3 regions of the Halomonas sp. SS10-MC5 genome follow, and region 2 is predicted to be linked to each of the others. Evidence: predicted binding sites of a transcription regulator. Region 2 holds the regulator's gene; each other region holds the start of a gene.

Evidence for each region. The regulator sigma-54, encoded in region 2, starts transcription at its own class of promoters, with help from an activator protein. The targets are predictions, from matches to a motif close to TGGCACNNNNNTTGCTNT.
Region 1: the regulator sigma-54 is predicted to act here: its motif matches at 2,491-2,508, upstream of speB (agmatinase).
Region 3: the regulator sigma-54 is predicted to act here: its motif matches at 1,776-1,793, upstream of urtA (urea ABC transporter substrate-binding protein).

What each region holds. Positions count from the first base shown of each region.
Region 1 covers NZ_CP065435.1:2,194,438-2,198,818, reverse strand. Annotated here, with positions in the region: gene I4484_RS10320 (histidinol-phosphate transaminase) at 1-816, shown strand, start outside; gene I4484_RS10315 (sigma-54-dependent Fis family transcriptional regulator) at 956-2,371, opposite strand; gene speB (agmatinase) at 2,558-3,508, shown strand; gene I4484_RS10305 (YjiH family protein) at 3,597-4,381, shown strand, end outside.
Region 2 covers NZ_CP065435.1:2,914,730-2,919,110, forward strand. Annotated here, with positions in the region: gene lptA (lipopolysaccharide transport periplasmic protein LptA) at 1-76, shown strand, start outside; gene lptB (LPS export ABC transporter ATP-binding protein) at 84-809, shown strand; gene I4484_RS13610 (RNA polymerase factor sigma-54) at 968-2,395, shown strand; gene raiA (ribosome-associated translation inhibitor RaiA) at 2,504-2,812, shown strand; gene ptsN (PTS IIA-like nitrogen regulatory protein PtsN) at 2,819-3,289, shown strand; gene rapZ (RNase adapter RapZ) at 3,335-4,255, shown strand; gene I4484_RS13630 (HPr family phosphocarrier protein) at 4,258-4,381, shown strand, end outside.
Region 3 covers NZ_CP065435.1:2,023,016-2,027,396, forward strand. Annotated here, with positions in the region: gene I4484_RS09535 (tripartite tricarboxylate transporter TctB family protein) at 1-22, shown strand, start outside; gene I4484_RS09540 (tripartite tricarboxylate transporter permease) at 22-1,554, shown strand; gene urtA (urea ABC transporter substrate-binding protein) at 1,925-3,250, shown strand; gene urtB (urea ABC transporter permease subunit UrtB) at 3,395-4,381, shown strand, end outside.

The sequences.
Region 1 (4,381 bases), 720 kb from region 2:
CGCACCGTGGCCACGTCCGGCTGTACGGTGGTGAGCGCCAGCGGCACCTATCCCACCTTCGGTTACTTCGCCCGTGGCCAGGGCTGTCATCTCGTCGAACGGCCTTATCGGGAGGCGCCGGGCCTGCTCTCGCCCGACCTCGAGGCGCTGCTGGCCAGCGCCCACGAGCACCGGGCCCGGCTGGTCTACGTCGCCAACCCCGACAATCCCAGCGGACATCTCCACAGCGACGAGGAGATCCGCCGGCTGCGTGCCGAACTTCCCGATGACTGCTGGCTGCTGCTCGACGAGGCCTACCACGACTTTCGCGACGACGCCGACTCGCCGTTCAGTCGCGAGGTCCTGCCCGGGGTGATCCGGCTGCGCACGCTGTCCAAGGCCCACGGGCTGGCCGGGATGCGCATCGGCTACGCCATTGCCGAGCCGGAAACCCTGGCCATGATGATGAAGGTACGCATCCATTACGCCGTATCCGCCCTGACGCTGGCCGTCGCCGAGACCGTGCTCGATCACCACAGCGAGGTGGAAGCGCACATTCGTGACGTCAAGCAGCGCCGCGAACGCCTTGCCCGGCATTTTCGCGACCTGGGTGCCGACGTGCTGCCCAGTGCGACCAACTTCATCGCCATCCGCCTGCCCAGCGCGGAGCTGGCGGGACGACTCAATCAGGAGCTGCTCGAAGCCGGCCGTCTCATCGCCCGCCCCGCGCATCCGGATCTCGGCCACGTGCTGCGTATCACCGCCGTGGAGGATGCCCTGGTGCCCGGTCGCTTCGAGATCCTCGAGCGTGCCATCACCACGAACGGGGCCGACTAGGCTTTGTCTGAAAAGTCGACGAGCGATGGTCAGACAAGGCAAAAATCGGTGAAAAGACGGAGTTTACAGGTTGTAAATGAGTACTTTGAGCCGATTTTTAACGCCGTATGGCCGAGCGCAGGCACTTTTCGGATAAAGCCTAGCGTTCGATCCTGAGCCCGTGCTTTTTCAACTTGCGCACCACGCTGGGCTGGCTGACCCCCAGCCGCTCGGCAATGGCATAGGTGCTCGCTAGCGTACGGCACATCTCCTCCAGCACGCTGCGTTCGGCACGGGCCAGATAATCGTTCAGGCCTTCGCCCTGCGTCAGCGTCGGAACGGCCGCCGTGGCCCGATCGGGCGACGAGACCGCCACCGGAGCCGCCGTCTCGGCGCGGGTCGGTGAGTGAATCAGGTCGCCCGGACTCGACAGCCAGGCGCGCTCCAGCCAGTTCTCGAGCTGGCGCACGTTGCCCGGCCAGTCACCGCCCATCAGCTCGGACCAGGTGCTGCCATGCAACAGCTTGCGCTGGCCATAGCGCTGGTTGAGCCGCTCCAGGCACGCCTCGACCAGGGCCGGAATGTCCTCGCGACGCTCGCGCAGGGGCGGCAGGGTCACCGGAATGACGTTCAACCGATAGTAGAGGTCGAGGCGGAAGGCGCCGCTCTCCACGCGCCTGGCCAGGTCCTGGTTGGTGGCCACCACCAGGCGGAAGTCGACCCGCCGCGGGCGGGTGTCGCCCAGCCGGGTGACGCTGCCGTCCTGGATCACCTTGAGCAGTTTGGTCTGCATCGGCAGCGGCAGCTCGCCGATCTCGTCGAGAAACAGCGTGCCGCCCTCCGCCTGTTCCAGCAGCCCGGCCTTGCCCTGTCGCGCCGCCCCGCTGAAGGCGCCCGGCTGGTAGCCGAACATCTCCGACTCGAACAGGTTCTCCGGTATCGCCCCGCAGTTCACCTCGACGAACGGCCCTGCGTGACGCCGGCTCCAGCGATGCAGCTGGCGAGCGAAGGCGGTCTTGCCCACGCCCGACTCGCCAAGCATCAATACCGTGGCATCCGACGGTGCCACGCGCTTGAGCAGCAGGGCCAGCTCCCGCATCACGTCGCTGCGCACCTGGAGCTCGTCCAGCGCCGCCTCGAGCTGGCCATCCTCGGCATTGCCGCCGCCCTGGCTGCGCTTGAGGTGCTCACTGAAGCGCTTTTGCAGCAGTGCGTATTCGTCCTGTAGCAGCTGCAGGTCGGTGAGGTCGCGAGAGCGGCTGACGATACGTGCAAGTTTGCCCTCGACGTACACCGGATGGGCCTCGGCAATGACCCGCCTGCCGGTACCGGTCACCTGCATCAGCTGAGCCGGCTTGCCGTTGCGGATCACCTCCAGGCTGATGGAGGGCTTGAGCACTCCCTCCGCCTCGAGCCGCTGAACGGTACTGCCGATAAGGCGCTCCCGCGCCATGCCGTAGACCGCCGCCGCTCCCGGGCTGACGTCCAATACCAGCCCCTCACCGTCGACGATGAAGAAATGGTCGTTGGCCGTTTCGACGATGGTCCTGATCACTTCCCGGTCGATGTCGCTCATGCGTTCCACCGATGCAAATATGAATCCTGATTCAATCATGCATCACATGAGCGGCGATGGCGATTCAATCTTGCATCGCCCGGGGCGGCAAAATCCCATGATGGCGGGCCGCACGGGGTTGGCACGAAAGCTGCTATAGGCAGGGGAGAGACGTTCCCAGACCCAACGTTACGCAAGGAGCCGACCATGCCCGACTTCAACCAGCCGCTCGGCGGCAACGAGATGCCGCGCTTCGGCGGACCCGCCACCATGATGCGCCTGCCCACCCAGCCTACCGCTGCAGGGCTCGACGTGGCCTTCATCGGCGTACCGCTGGACATCGCCACCTCCAATCGTCCCGGCACGCGCCTGGGCCCGCGCCAGATCCGCGACGAGTCGCGCATGCTGCGCCCCTATAACATGGCCACCCGCGCCGCGCCCTTCGACAGCCTGCAGGTGGCCGACATCGGCGACGTGCCGATCAACACCTTCCATCTGCCCAAGACGGTGGACATCATCAGCGCCTTCTACGACGAGGTGCTCGGCCATGGCTGCACGCCGCTGACGCTGGGCGGCGATCATGTGATCACCCTGCCCATCCTGCGCGCCATCGCCAAGAGGCACGGCCCGGTGGGGCTGATCCATATCGACGCCCATGCCGACGTCAACGAGCACATGTTCGGCGAACCCATCGCCCACGGCACGCCATTCCGACGCGCCCAGGAGGAGGGGCTGCTGGCCCACGGCAAGGTGGTGCAGATCGGCCTGCGCGGCACCGGCTACGCCGCCGAAGACTTCGACTGGTGCCGCCAGCAGGGCTTCCGCGTCGTCACCGCCGAAGCGTGCTGGTACCGCTCGCTCGAGCCGCTGATGGCGGAAGTGCGCGAGCAGATGGGCGACACGCCGGTCTACGTCACCTTCGATATCGACGGGCTCGACCCCTCCGTGGCTCCCGGCACCGGCACCGTCGAGATGGGCGGGCTGACCTCCGCCCAGGGGCTGGAGATCGTGCGTGGCACCGCCGGGCTCAACATCGTCGGCGGCGATCTGGTCGAGGTCTCGCCGCCCTACGACCCGAGCGGCAACACGGCGCTGATGGGTGCCACCCTGCTCTACGAAATGCTCTGCGCCCTGCCCGGCGTGAAGCGTCGCGACTGACACAAGCGTGAAGCGACGCGACTGACACAAGCGTCGCAATTGACCCGACACCACCTGATCCTACAACGACAACCCAAAGGGAAATCCCATGTCCTCCACTGATACCACCCCGCGAAACGTTGCCGCCCAGGCGCCTTTCGAGCGTGGCAGCCTGCTGAAATTCCTGCTTCCCTCCGCGCTCGGTGTCGGCCTGTTCCTGATTCCGTTCCAGGTCGGCGACACCATCAACATCGGCATGGGCCTGATGGCCGACGGTCTCAAGGCGCTGCTTGCCGGCGCCCTGCCGGCCATCGCCGTGGTCGTGCTGGTGCTCTCGGTCCTGGCCACCAGCTGGGTCAAGCTGGCCCGCCCGGGCTGGGCCGAGAATGGCGTGCTGCGCGACATGTTCCACGTCGGCCCGGTGTGGTTCGGCATGCGTATCCTGGGGGCCGCCTTCGCCCTGATGACCTTCTTCCAGTTCGGCCCCGAGTTCGTCACCGCCTCGTTCACCGGAGGCGTGATGCTCAACGACCTGGCCCCGGTGCTGCTGACCTTCTTCTTCTTCGCCGCCCTGTTGCTGCCGTTCCTGGTCGAATTCGGCTTCATGGAGTTCATCGGCAGCCTGGTGCGCAAGCCCTTCCGAGCCATCTTCAACCTGCCCGGCCGCAGCGCCATCGACGCCACCGCCTCATGGATGGGCTCGGGCACGGTCGGCGTGCTGATCACCACCCAGCAGTACGAAAAAGGCTATTACAATCGTCGCGAGGCGGCGGTGATCGCCACCAACTTCTCCATCGTCTCGATCGCCTTCAGCCTGCTGATCACCAGCTTCGTCGACATCAACCACATGTTCGTGCAGTTCTATTTCACCGTGGTGGTGGCCGGACTGATCGC
Region 2 (4,381 bases):
GGTGCAGGCACGCTCCCAGAGCGAGGGCGTCGAAGGCAGCCAGCGCATTCGCATGACCCTGCAGCCGGAGCGCTGACATGTCGATGAAGACCCTGCACGCCCGCCACCTGGCCAAGAGCTACAAGCGTCGCCGCGTGGTCCACGACATCAGCCTCACCATCGAGCAGGGCCGCGTGGTCGGCCTGCTCGGGCCCAACGGGGCCGGCAAGACCACGTCGTTCTACATGATCGTCGGTCTGGTCAAGGCCGATGCCGGTGAAGTGCACATCGACGACCGGGACCTCTCGCACAGCGCCATGCACGAACGGGCTCGGGCGGGTATCGGCTACCTGCCCCAGGAGGCATCGATCTTTCGCAAGCTGTCGGTAGCCGACAACATCATGGCCATCCTCGAGACGCGCCGGGATCTCGACCGCCGCGGGCGACAGGAGAGGCTCGAGCAGCTGCTGGAAGATTTCCACGTCACCCACATCCGCGACAACCTGGGCATGAGCCTGTCCGGCGGCGAACGGCGCCGCGTCGAGATCGCCCGGGCGCTGGCCACCGAACCGGCCTTCATCCTGCTCGATGAACCCTTCGCCGGGGTCGACCCGATCTCGGTGGGCGAGATCAAGGGCATCATCCGCCAGCTCAAGGCGCGCGACATCGGGGTGTTGATCACCGACCACAACGTCCGTGAAACCCTCGACATCTGCGACTCGGCCTACATCGTCGGCGACGGCCAGATCATTGCCGATGGAAACGCCGAGGCCATTCTGGCCAACAAGCGGGTGCGAGAGGTCTATCTCGGCGAGGACTTTCGCCTGTAGCGCACTCCACTGCATTATGCAAGCACCTGGGACGCATTAAAACATTCTAATCAGGGATAAAAACTTTCACTGGCATGCATATTGCAGCCATTTCTCTTGCAAGTCATGGGCTACCCGTCTAGGGTAGAGCTTTTCCGGCAGATGAGCGCCTTACCCTCATGGCCATGAAAGCGTCCCTGCAATTACGTGTCGGCACTCAGCTGACCATGACCCCCCAGCTGCAACAGGCCATAGCCCTGCTGCAGCTCTCGACCCTCGACCTACGCCAGGAGATCCAGCAGGCGCTGGAATCCAACCCCATGCTGGAACTCGACGACGGCTTCGGCGAACAGGCCGTCAGCGAAACCCCGAGCGACGACTGGGCCAGCGAGATACCCAGCGAACTCTCCACCGACAGCGACTGGACGGACACCTACCCCGACCACGGCACGGGCTCCGGCTCAGGCGCCGCCACCGGCGAGGGGCCGGACTTCGAGCGCCAAGCCTCGGCGCAGACCCTCGCCGGCCATCTGATCTGGCAGCTGGCGATGACCGACCTGAACGACCGCCAGCGCCTCATCGCCGAGAGCCTGATCGACGCCGTGGACGCCGCCGGCTACCTGGCCCACCCCCTGGAGGAAATACGCGACGGCCTGCGCCGTCAGGGCCTGGAGGGGTTGCCCACCCGGGAGGTCGAGCAGGTCCTGCTGCGATTGCAGCAGTTCGAGCCCACCGGCGTGTTCGCCCGCGACCTGCGCGAGTGCCTGATGCTGCAGCTGGCGGCGCTGCCCGATGATACCCCACTGCTGCCCCAGACCCGCCGTCTCGTGCGCCAGTTCCTCGAGGCGCTGGCTGCCGACGACCGCCGCCTGCTCAAGCGTCGCCTGGGTCTCGACGACGAGTCGCTGGACCAGGTCATCGCCCTGGTTCGCTCGCTGGATCCCCGCCCCGGCAGCGACTTTGCCGAGGTCGGCAGCAGCTACGTCACCCCGGACCTCGTCGCCTATCACGACGAATCGGGCTGGCGCGTGGAACTCAACGCCGAGGCCCTGCCGCGCCTGCGCATCCAGCCCGACTACGTCGCCCTGGTGCGGCGTGCGGACAAGAGCCAGGACAACCAGTTCCTCAAGGATCACCTGCAGGAGGCCCGCTGGCTGATAAAGAGCCTGGCCAGCCGCAACGACACGCTTCTGCGGGTGGGACGGGAGATCATGGCGCGCCAGATCGAGTTTCTCGAGCAGGGCGAGGAAGGCATGAAGCCGCTGGTGCTGGCCGACATCGCCCAGGCCGTCGAGATGCACGAATCGACCATCTCGCGGGTGACGACGCAGAAGTTCATCCATACTCCGCGAGGCGTCTTCGAGCTGAAGTACTTCTTCTCCAGCCATGTCGGCGGAAGCGGCGACGGGGACGTCCACTCCAGCACCGCGATCCGTGCCCGCATCCGCAAGCTCATCGCCGACGAGCCGCCCCGCAAGCCGCTCTCCGACAGCCGCCTGGTGGATCTGCTGGCCGAGGATGGCATCCAGGTCGCCCGCCGCACGGTGGCCAAGTATCGCGAAGCCTTGGGCATCCCCTCATCGAGCGAGCGCAAGCGTTTTCGTTGACCCCGCGACGTGATGTTGACCCCGGGCAATCCCGCCGCCCGAGGGGGTATGCAGGGCAGGAAAAAGGGTTACAATCGAGCTACCACCCGAAGGACGAAGGAGCTTGTCATGCAAGTCAACATCACCGGCCATCATGTTGAGCTGACCGATTCACTGCGTGACTACGTGAGCGAGAAGCTGAACCGCGTCCAGCGACATTACGACAACATCACCAACGTGCAGGTCACGCTCTCGATCGAGAAGGAGCGCCAGCAGGCCGCCTGCACGCTGCATGCCGCCGGCGCCGATCTGCATGCCGAAGCTTCCGATCAGGACATGTACGCCGCCATCGATGCGCTGACCGACAAGCTCGATCGTCAACTGGTCAAACACAAGGAAAAGGCCCAGGCTCGCGCCCAGGGCGCCGGCGTTCGCTGAGTTGCCATGACACTGGAAACCATCCTGCCCCCGGAACGCGCTCTGTTCGACGTTCCGGGAGGCAGCAAGAAGAGGGTGCTGGAGTTCTTCAGCACCTTCATCGCGCAGAACACCCCGAGCCTCGACAGCCAGGAGGTCTTCGGTAGACTGGTCGGGCGCGAGCGGCTGGGCAGCACCGGTATCGGCAACGGCGTGGCCATTCCTCATGCCCGCAGCCCCCACTGCCACAGCCCCGTGGCCGCCTTTCTCAAGCTGGCCGAACCCATCGACTTCGACGCCATCGACGGCGAGCCGGTCGACCTGGTGTTCGTGCTGCTGGTGCCCGAAGAGGCCGACGATACGCACCTGTCGCTGCTGAGCCAAGTAGCCAGCGTCATGAACGACGCCGAGACGCGCGCCCGGCTGCGCAAGTGCACGAGCCAGCGTGAACTCCACGAGCGTCTCGTCGAAGCGATACGACGACAGTCCTCGGCCTGACCGCTTCCCTCGCCGTACGGCCAGCCCCTGATCAGGAGATTCCTCATGCAGCTTGTGATCATCAGCGGCCGTTCCGGCTCCGGCAAGTCGATCGCACTGCAGGCGCTCGAGGACATCGGTTACTACGCCATCGACAACCTTCCGGCGATGCTGCTCGGCTCGCTGGTGGATGAGCTACGCAGCTCGCCCACGATCCAGACCTCCATCGCCGTCAGCATCGATGCGCGCAACCTCCCCCACGCCCTGGAGCGCTTCCCGCGCCTGCTGGAGGAGCTGCGCAACAAGCAGGTCGACTGCCAGGTCATCTACCTGACCACCGATGCCCGCATTCTCCTCGAACGCTACTCCGCGACCCGACGGCGTCACCCCCTGACCCGCGGCCGGGACATGACCCTGAACGAGGCCATCGAGTCGGAAGACGCCACGCTGAGCGACATTCGCAACCTGGCGGACCTGATCATCGACACCTCGCGGCTGTCGGTGCATGACCTGCGCGGGCGTATCACCGAACAGGTGGCCAGCCATCGCGCCGACCAGTTGACCCTGACGGTGGAGTCGTTCGGCTTCAAGGGCGGCGTACCGCTCGATGCCGATATCGTCTTCGACGCGCGCTGCCTGCCCAACCCCTACTGGGACCCGCGATTGCGCTCGGCCACCGGCAGGGAGCCCTGCATCGTGGAGTTCCTCGAACAGTATCCTCTGGTCCAGCAGATGCTCGACGACATCATCGCCTGGGTCGAGCGCTGGCTACCGGCCTACCGCGATACCCACCGCAGCTACCTGACCGTCGCCATCGGCTGCACCGGCGGCCAGCACCGTTCGGTGTACCTGGCGGAGCGCCTCGCCAAGCACCTGGCCCGGCAGCAGCCGGACGTGCGCCTGCGTCACCGGGAGCTCGGCATCCACACCCCGGTCACCGCCACCCGGGATGTGACCGTAGAGACCTCCGAACGCAAGGAAACCTGAGTGTGCCCTGCCGCAAGCTGACCCTGACCAACAAACGCGGCCTCCATGCCCGCGCTGCCACCAAGCTGGTCCAGTGCTGCCAGCCCTTCAGCGCGCGCGTGCTCGTCAACCGCGGGCCGCAGCAGG
Region 3 (4,381 bases), 890 kb from region 2:
CTCGTTCCTGGAGGTGAGCTGATGGAAACCCTCGGCTTTCTGATCGATGGCTTCGGGGTTGCCCTTGCCCCGCACAACCTGATGTTTGCCCTGATGGGGGCCTTCCTCGGCACGCTGATCGGCGCGCTGCCGGGCCTCGGGCCGGCCAACGGCGTGGCCATCCTGATCCCGCTGGCCTTCTCCCTGGGGCTGCGTCCGGAAACCGCGCTGATCATGCTTACCGCGGTCTACGCTGGGGCCATGTACGGCGGGCGCATCTCGTCGATCCTGCTCAACATTCCCGGCGACGAGCCGGCCATGATGACCTGCCTCGACGGCTACCCCATGGCGCAGCAGGGCAAGGCCGCCGAGGCGCTGGCGATTTCCGCCATCGCTTCCTTCATCGGCAGCCTGATCGCCACCGTCGGCCTGATCCTGCTGGCGCCGGTGCTGGCGCGGTTCGCGCTCACCTTCGGTCCGGCCGAGTACTTCGCGCTGTTCCTGCTGGCCTTCGCCACCCTGGGCGGCATCACCGGCAAGAACCCGGTAAAGACCGTGGTGGCGGCCTGCCTGGGCTTGATGGTAGCCACCGTGGGGATCGACTCCACCGGCGTGCAGCGTTACACCTTCGGGACCCTGGAGCTCTACGAGGGTATCGACTTCATCATCGCCATCGTCGGCCTGTTCGCTATCTCGGAGCTGCTGTTCTTCATCGAGGAGCGCGCCGGCGGCGGCAAGGCGAAGATGGCCGTCAACAAGCTCAAGCTGAGCTGGGCCGACATACGCAACATCCTGCCGTCGAGCGTGCGCGGCGGTATCCTCGGCTTCATCGCCGGCGTGCTGCCCGGTGCCGGGGCGTCGCTCGGCAGCTTCATTGGCTATACGCTGGAGAAAAAGGCGGTCGGCAAGAAAGGCTTCTTCGGCCAGGGCGACCCGCGTGGCGTGGCCGGCCCCGAAGCGGGCAACAACGGTGCCTCGAGCGGTGCGCTGGTACCGATGCTGACGCTGGGCGTGCCGGGCAGCGGCACCACCGCGGTGCTGCTGGCGCTGCTGATCTCGCTCAACATCACCCCTGGCCCGCTGATGTTCACCCAGAACGCGGACATCGTGTGGGGCGTGATCGCCGCGCTGCTGATTGGCAACTTTCTGCTGTTGATCCTCAACATCCCGCTGGTGGGCATCTTCGTCAAGCTTCTGTCGGTGCCGCCGATGTACCTGCTGCCGTGTGTGACGATGATCGCCTTCGTCGGGATCTACTCGATCAGCAACACCACCTTCGACCTCTACTTCATGGTGGCCTTCGGCGTCGCCGGCTACGTGCTGCGCAAGCTGGAGATTCCGCTGGTGCCGATCATCCTCGGTTTGCTGCTGGGGCCGGAGATGGAGAAGAACCTGCGCCACGCCATGGATATCTCCGACGGCGACTGGACCATTCTCTGGAACAGCGGCCTGGCCATCGGCCTGTGGGTGTTTGCTGCCGTGGGGTTAATTCTGCCCTACATCGTCGGCCCCATCCTGCGCCGCCGGATGAAGGTGGCAACCGCTGCCACCGCAGGGAATCCGGAAGGCGACTGAGCCCGGCAATGCCTACCACCCCGCAGGGGCGCCGAGCGATCGGCGCCCCTGTCTTCGTTATGACGCACCGGTCTGGTGCGCTGTGGCAGTGCAGGCGATCCTTGCCGGCGCAACCGGCGCCTGCCGAATGCACGGCGGCGGTGCGCCGGCAGGATCGTCAAGGGGCGTAAAGGCGCCGTAATCTTCTGTATGAAAAGAGTTCTTCGAATTTCTTCGCCTGATGGCGCAAGCGTTGCATAGGCAGGAAGCCTAGTGCTGTGCGGCCGGTGTCGGCCGTGCATGACCTTTACAACAAGTCCCTCCCGCAGGAGGGCGCAAGGAGGTTCGCGTGAACGCTTCCCGTCGCAACATGCTTTTCCCCGTTCGCCTCATGTCATCCCCGTCCCGCGCTGTGGCCGCAGCCCTGTTGGCGGCGGCGTCCCTCGGTGGTACTGGCCAGGCGCTGGCCCAGGAAGAGCCCATCAAGGTGGGGATCCTGCACTCGCTGTCCGGCACCATGGCGATCAGCGAATCGGCCCTGAAGGACACCGTCGAGATGCTGATCGCGCAGCAGAACGAGCAGGGCGGCCTGCTGGGTCGCCAGCTCGAGGCGGTGGTGGTCGACCCGGCCTCCAACTGGCCGCTGTTCGCCGAGCGTGCCCGCGAGCTGCTCGAGCAGCACGAGGTGGATGTGGTGTTCGGCAACTGGACCTCGGTCTCGCGCAAGGCCGTGCTGCCGGTGTTCGAGGAGCTCAACGGCCTGCTGTTCTATCCGGTGCAGTACGAGGGCGAAGAGTCCTCGGAGAATGTCTTCTACACCGGGGCGGCGCCCAACCAGCAGGCCATCCCGGCGGTGGAATACCTGCTCAACGAGGTAGGCGTGGAGCGCTTTGCGCTGCTCGGCACCGATTACGTCTACCCGCGCACCACCAATCGTATCCTCGAAGCCTTCCTCAAGGAGGAGCACGGCATTGCCGACGAGGACATCATGATCGACTACACGCCGTTCGGTCACTCCGACTGGCAGAACATCGTCGCCGAGGTGCGCCGCTTCGGCAGCGAGGGCAAGAAGACGGCGGTGGTCTCGACCATCAACGGCGACGCCAACGTCCCGTTCTATCGCGAGCTGGCCAACCAGGGCATCGACGCCGCCGACATTCCGGTCATCGCCTTCTCGGTGGGCGAGCAGGAGCTCTCCGGCATCGATACCGGCCCGCTGGTCGGCCACCTGGCCGCCTGGAACTACTTCATGAGCGTGGACACCGACGCCAACTACGACTTCATCGACGCCTGGATCGACTACACTGGCGACGAGGAGGCGGTGACCAACGACCCCATGGAGGCGCACTACATCGGCTTCAACATGTGGGCCGAGGCGGTGCGCAAGGCCGGCACCACCGACGTCGATGCGGTCAAGGAAGCCATCATCGGCGTGACCGTGCCCAACCTGACCGGCGGCTATGCGGCGATGATGCCCAACCACCACATCACCAAGCCGGTGCTGATCGGCGAGGTACAGGACAACGGCCAGTTCGACATCGTCTGGCAGACGCCGGCGACTGTGGCCGGCGATGCCTGGTCCGATTACCTGCCCGGCTCGCGGGACCTGATCGCCGATTGGCGCCTGCCCATGGAGTGCGGCAACTTCAACGTGGTCAACGGCAGCTGCGGCGGCAGCACCGCGGCCGAAGAAGCGGAAGTGGCGCTCGCCGAGTAACTACAGCATGGCCCCCGCTGCCAGCAGCGGGGGAGCACGCCTTCTTCACCGATTCCGAGGAACGCTCCGATGAGATATCCCCCCGTGCCCTGGCCAGTGGCGGCCGGGGCGAGGGCCGGCAGCGCCGCCGAAGCCAGCGAGCCCATGCACACGGCGACAAGGGGTTCGTGGCTGATGGTTCTCGTCCTTGCCCTCACGCTCGCACTTGGTCTTACGCTGGCCGCTCCCGCATCCGCCCAGGAGGCCGAGAGGTCCGATTCAACGGCACAGGCGCTTCTCGCGGCGCTGGACGTGTCGTCGTTTTCCGCCAAGGGTGAGGCCATCGAGGGCATCGTGCGCAGCGACGATCCTCGCGCCCGGGGCTGGCTCCAGGCCCTGCTCGATGGTCGTTTGCAGCGCACCGACGATGGCCGCTTCGTGGTGGTGCTCGACAACTCGGGCCGCCAGTGGCCGGTCGAGGACGCCCTGACCGGCGAGGCCCTGGGCGAGATGTCGCGCCGCGACCTGGACCGCATCGGCATCAACAACGCGCTGCGCAACCAACTGCGCAGCGCGATCGCCGTGGTCGATCTCTATGCCGCCGATGTTGGCTTGCGCCGCGCTTCTGCAGAGCGGTTGCTGGGCGAGGTCGACGGCGACCTGGCTGGCCCCCTGGCCGAGGTGATCGAGGCGGAGCCGGATGCGCGGGTGCAAGAGCGGCTGATCCAGGCGCTCGCCATTTACCGCCTGGAGCAGGGCGAGGTCGAAGCGGTCGAGGAGCTGCGCGGCAGTCTGCATCCGCGGGTCCGGGTGGCGCTCAATCGTGTACTCAACAGTGACGATTCTGCGTTGGTCGACGCCGCTCGTGAGGCACTCAACGGCATCGAGCAGAAGCTCAAGGTCAACCGTGCGGTCGAGACGCTCTACTTCGGCCTGTCGCTGGGCTCGGTGCTGGTGCTCGCCGCCATCGGCCTGGCCATCACCTTCGGCGTGATGGGCGTGATCAACATGGCCCACGGCGAGTTGATCATGCTCGGTGCCTACACCACCTGGGCCATGCAGCAATTGCTGCCGGGCCAGCCGGGGCTGGCCTTGATCCTGGCGATTCCCGCCGGCTTCCTGGTCGCGGCGTTGGCCGGCATCGCCATCGAG